DNA from 2 places in the Parvibaculum sp. genome. Region 2 is predicted to be linked to the other one. Evidence: riboswitches for the same ligand, from Rfam matches in the RefSeq annotation. Region 2 holds a riboswitch; the other holds the start of a gene.

Region 1 (2,390 bases), 360 kb from region 2:
AAATCCCTGCTCGATGCCGACTTCCCAGCCGCGGCTCTTCTCCGGCTTGAGGTTGGGGTTGCCGGTATATTGCCCGGCGGGGAAGCCGAGAAAGGCGCTGAACTCGCTGCCGAAGCGTTGATAGAGCGACGGCGTCTTGAAGCCGGTGCCGTAGCTCGCGGTCAGGCGCGTATCCGTCTCCGGATGGTAGTAGCCCGGCGCGATTGTGTACGAGGTATGGTTCTTCATGTCGTCCGGCATGTCGTGATGCAGGCTGACCGTGGCGAAGAAGCGCTCGCCGAAATTCATGTGATCGGCTGCATAGACCGCAAAGGCGTCGGTGTCGGCATCCGAAGTCGATGTGACGACAAAGCCGCCGAAGTCGCGCAGTCCGTTCGACGAGTACTCATCCCGCGTATAGCTGCCACCGAAAGTCAGAAGGTGCTGCGGATGGATGTCGAGCGCATTCTCGAAACGCGCGACGACCGTCTTCCCCTTGTATTCGACATCGGCGAGATAGATCGAACCGCCGGGATCCGGGTTGTCGGCGAGATCGGACTTGTATTGTGTGACACCGACCGAGAATCGCGGGCGCCATTGGCCGTCGAGAAACCGCCCGGAAATCTCGCCCGAGGTCAGCAGCCGCTTCGATTTGTAGGTGCTGTCGAAGTTCTGGAACACCGGCACGAAGCCCGCCGTCGCGCCGTCATCGTCGATATCGGTGTCGGATGCGGTGTATTGGATAAAGGCGGAGGCGCTGAGATGTTCGTTGAGCCGCGCGCCGATGCGGCCGGAGGCGGAAACGACCGCGTTGCCGTCCTTTTCCTCGCCGCGCGCGTCGCGAAGGCGGGCCGGCGTGACATCCGAGCCGTTGGTCGTTTCGCGCGAAAGCGAGAGGAAGTAGTCGACATCGCCGGCAGCGCCGCCGGTGTTCGCATATGTGTTGAGCGTCCCGAGCGTTCCGCCTTCGACGCGCAGCGTCGAGCGCGGCTCGGCGCCGCCGCTCCTGGTGATGATGTTGACGACGCCGCCCATCGCCTGGCTGCCGTAAAGCGCCGATTGCGGCCCGCGCACCACTTCGATGCGGTCGACATTGTCGAGCGGGATATTGGCGAGATTGGCCGCCCCGCCGGGCGAGGCCGGATCGTTGACCGGCAACCCGTTGACCATCACCAGCGTCTGGTTGGAACTGGCGCCGCGCGTGAAGATCGACGTCTGCGATCCCCGCGCGCCCGATTGCACCACATGCAGACCGGGAACGGATTTCAGCGCATCGACGACGTCGCGATACTGAAAGGTCTCGATGTCCTTGGCCGTGACGATGGTGAAGGAACTGGCGACCTGTTTGGTCGGCAGCGGTTCGATGCCCGATGTCACCAGCACTTCGGGTGCCACAGGTGTGTCGTCCGCCTGCGCGGCACCGGCCGCGATAACGGGTAGGAGGAGAGCGGCTATCGCCGCCCGGTTTGTGCGTTTCATTGGATAAATGCCCTGTCTCTGGCGCGGCCAACCCCGGCCGCATGGCGCCGGGAGAAGGGGCAAGACAGGAAACGGCAATGCCGGGACGCGACTAGACGCGGCGGGGCGCAACCGTCCCGCTGGCGCACCCCGGCCCTCGGCAGATGACGAACCCGGTGGCAGGTCTCCTGGCTCGCGGGTCGTCGGCCTCGTTCCGTCTTCCCGACCGCCACTCCCGAAAGAGCGCTGCGCCAGTGACATAGGTGGAACGCGGCCTCGCCGCTTACAGTTGCGGGGGCAGCCAGGGCATCGGCTTCACGCGAAACCTCACCCTGTTCCCTCTTGCCTCCTTGCGCCCGCCACAAAGGACGAGTGCTTGGAACCATCGAGCGCGCGCATCATAGGGTGCGGGGCACTCGTGTCAAACTGGCCGTTTTTGTGTGGCTGTCACGCCTTGGCGCTCGGCCGCGCCGACGCTGCGGCATGCCAGCGCAGAAGATCGGCATGTTCCGGCTTTGGTTCATGCTTCACCCATTTGGCGAAATCGACGCATACCAGCGCCGTGATGTCGGCGAAGGAATAGCGATCGATGGCGACGAAGTCGCGGCCCTTCAGGCGTTCGTTCAGCATGTCGAAAAAGCGCGTCAGGCGCTGCGCGCCGCGCGCCGCAAGCTCGGGAATCTGCGGCAGGTCGAGCGGGCCCGGCAGCGCGCGACCGACCATGCCCTTCGATGTGTTGCGCAGCACTTCGGCGATCGGCATGAAGCCTTCGAACTCGATGCGCGCGTTCCACGAAAGCACCAGCCCTTTTTCCTCCGGCGTCGAACCGAGCAGCGCCGGTTCGGGCTTTATGGCGTCGGCCCAGGCGGCGATGCCGATATTCTCGGTCAGCACCGTGCCGCTATCGAGCTTCAGCGCCGGCACCGTGCAGGACGGATTGATCGCCTTGTAGG
Region 2 (2,390 bases):
CTTCTGGTCGCCGTCCGCTGCGGCGAGATGTGGCCACCCCAGCTCGCGCGTCAGCTCGCAACGCTGGACCACATGCTGCATGGCCGCCTCACCGTCAATATCATCTCCTCGGACCTCCCGGGCGAAGCGCTCGACAGCGCGCCGCGTTACGCGCGCACGCTCGAAGTCATGGAAATCCTGCGCACACTTCTCTCCGGTCGTCATCTGTCGCACAAGGGAGAGTTCTACAATCTGGAGCTCGATCCGCCGCGCATCGCCGGTCCGCATGATCGCCCGCCGCCCTTCTATTTCGGCGGCCTCTCGGATCACGCGCGCGACGTCGCAGCCCGCGCGGCGGATGTCTTCCTGATGTGGCCGGATCGCATCGAGAACATCCGCGCCGTACTCGACGACATGCGCCAGCGCGCCTCCGCTCATGGCCGGACATTGCGTTTCGGCTATCGCGTTCACGTGATCGTTCGGGAGACGGAAGCCGAAGCCCGCGCCGCCGCCCGCCGCCTCATGTCGAAGCTCGACGATGCGGCAGGCGAGGCGATCCGGAAGAAGTCGCTCGACGCCACATCTTTCGGCGTTCGCCGGCAGGCCGAAATGCGCGACGAGGCCGACGATGAGGGCTTTGTCGAAGACAATCTCTGGACGGGCATTGGCCGTGCGCGTTCGGGCTGCGGCGCGGCCATTGTCGGCGATCCCGATCAGGTCCTGAAGAAGATCGAGGCCTATCGCGCTCTCGGCCTCGATGCGTTCATCTTTTCCGGTTATCCCCATGCGGCGGAATGTGACCTCTTTGCGCGTCATGTGCTGCCGCGGATCGATCACGCGCCGCTCTTTTCCCGTGGCGCCTGAGCGTCTACACTCCGCGCCGCCGAAGGTGCCCCGGCCGCAAAGCCGGGGTTAAAAGGGAACGTCCGCGCATTCTCGCAATGTCAGGGCGGCTGCCCCCGCAACTGTAGGCGGCGAGCTCTCTTCTCAAGCGCCACTGGACCCGTCCGGGAAGGTAGGGGAGGGCAAGGACCCGCAAGCCAGGAAACCTGCCTCGGCTGTCGTCCGTCTCCGGGCCGGGGTGTGCCGGGAGGGAGCGGGTTTCCGCGCGCGGCGACATCTTTGGGATGTGACGGAGCGCGGCGATGCGGAGAATTCTCGGTCTGACGTTGGTGCTGTCCTGTCTGCTGGCGGGCGCCGTTGCGCGCGCCGCCGAGGAACCGCGACCGGCGCCCAAGCGTGTTGTCTCGATCAATCTCTGTTCCGACATTCTCGCCGCAGACCTCGCTGCGCCCGGCACGCTGAAATCGGTTTTCCGCCTCGGCCGCGACCCGCATGATTCCGCCGTCGCGCATCTGCTGCAGGATGTGCCGTCAAACGACGGCCGCATCGAGGACATTCTGCATTTCGCGCCCGATCTGGTGCTGGCGCATCGCTACACCTCGCCCTTCACGCTCGACCTGCTGCGCCGCATCGGCGTACCGGTCGTCACGGTGAAGGATGCCCGCAGCTTCGCCGACATCCGCGACAACATCGAAACGGTGGCCTCCGCCCTTGGCCGTGAGGCGGAGGGCAGGGCGCTGATCGCCCGCTTCGATGCCGAGATGGACGCCGCGCGCCGCGACGGCCCGCGCGCGCCCACCGCCATTCTCTATCAGGATCTCGGTGGTGCAGTGACGCCCGGCAGCATTCTCGGCCGCATCCTCGCGCATACCGGTTTCCGCAATGTGATCGGCAATGAAAATCCATTCGGCCTCGTCTATCCGGGCATCGAGGATGTGATCGCGATGCGGCCCGAACTGGTCGCCATCGGCATCTACCGCCCCGGCCAGCCCTCGCAGGCAAGCGCGCTGTTGCAGCACCCCGCCCTCCGTCTTTACCGCACCCGCTACGCGCATGAGGTCGATCTACCGGCGCGCGACTGGAACTGCAGCACCCGCTACGTCACCGCCATCGCCGCCCGCCTCGCCGCGACCTATGACGGGATGTTGACGCGGGAACCCGTGCGATGACCCGCTCCCTCAACGCGTGGCTCGTCAACATCTCGCTGGCCGCGCTCACCCTCGCGCTGCTTGCGGCTTCCGTCTATGCCGGCCGCGGCGGCGAACTCCTGGCCGAAAAATTCCGCACCATGGCGGCAATCGACCGCGAACTTGCCTGGCTTGTGCTGACCGAAGTGCGCTTGCCGCGCGCGCTGCTTGGGCTGCTGGTCGGCGCGACGCTCGGCCTCACGGGCGCCGGGCTGCAAGGCCTGTTGCGCAATCCGCTGGCCGAACCCGGATTGATCGGCGCCTCCAGCGGCGCGGCGCTCGGCGCGGTGCTGGTCTTCTATTTCGGCATCGCCGCGGGCTCCGCCATGCTGGTGCCGCTCGGCGGCATCGCCGGGGCGCTGGCGGCGCTGGCGACGCTTT

What was found. Region 2 has a riboswitch for cobalamin ahead of KF719_RS12835 (ABC transporter substrate-binding protein). Riboswitches for the same ligand answer to the same signal wherever they lie in the genome.
Region 1: linked by a shared signal. The riboswitch ahead of KF719_RS14560 (TonB-dependent receptor) and the one ahead of KF719_RS12835 (ABC transporter substrate-binding protein) in region 2 are both predicted to bind cobalamin.

Annotation. Positions count from the first base shown of each region.
Region 1 covers NZ_JAHBYN010000001.1:2,957,694-2,960,083, forward strand. Annotated here, with positions in the region: gene KF719_RS14560 (TonB-dependent receptor) at 1-1,458, opposite strand, end outside; cobalamin riboswitch at 1,598-1,839, opposite strand; gene KF719_RS14565 (glutathione S-transferase) at 1,885-2,390, opposite strand, start outside.
Region 2 covers NZ_JAHBYN010000001.1:2,597,594-2,599,983, forward strand. Annotated here, with positions in the region: gene KF719_RS12830 (LLM class flavin-dependent oxidoreductase) at 1-843, shown strand, start outside; cobalamin riboswitch at 850-1,051, shown strand; gene KF719_RS12835 (ABC transporter substrate-binding protein) at 1,125-1,991, shown strand; gene KF719_RS12840 (iron ABC transporter permease) at 1,988-2,390, shown strand, end outside.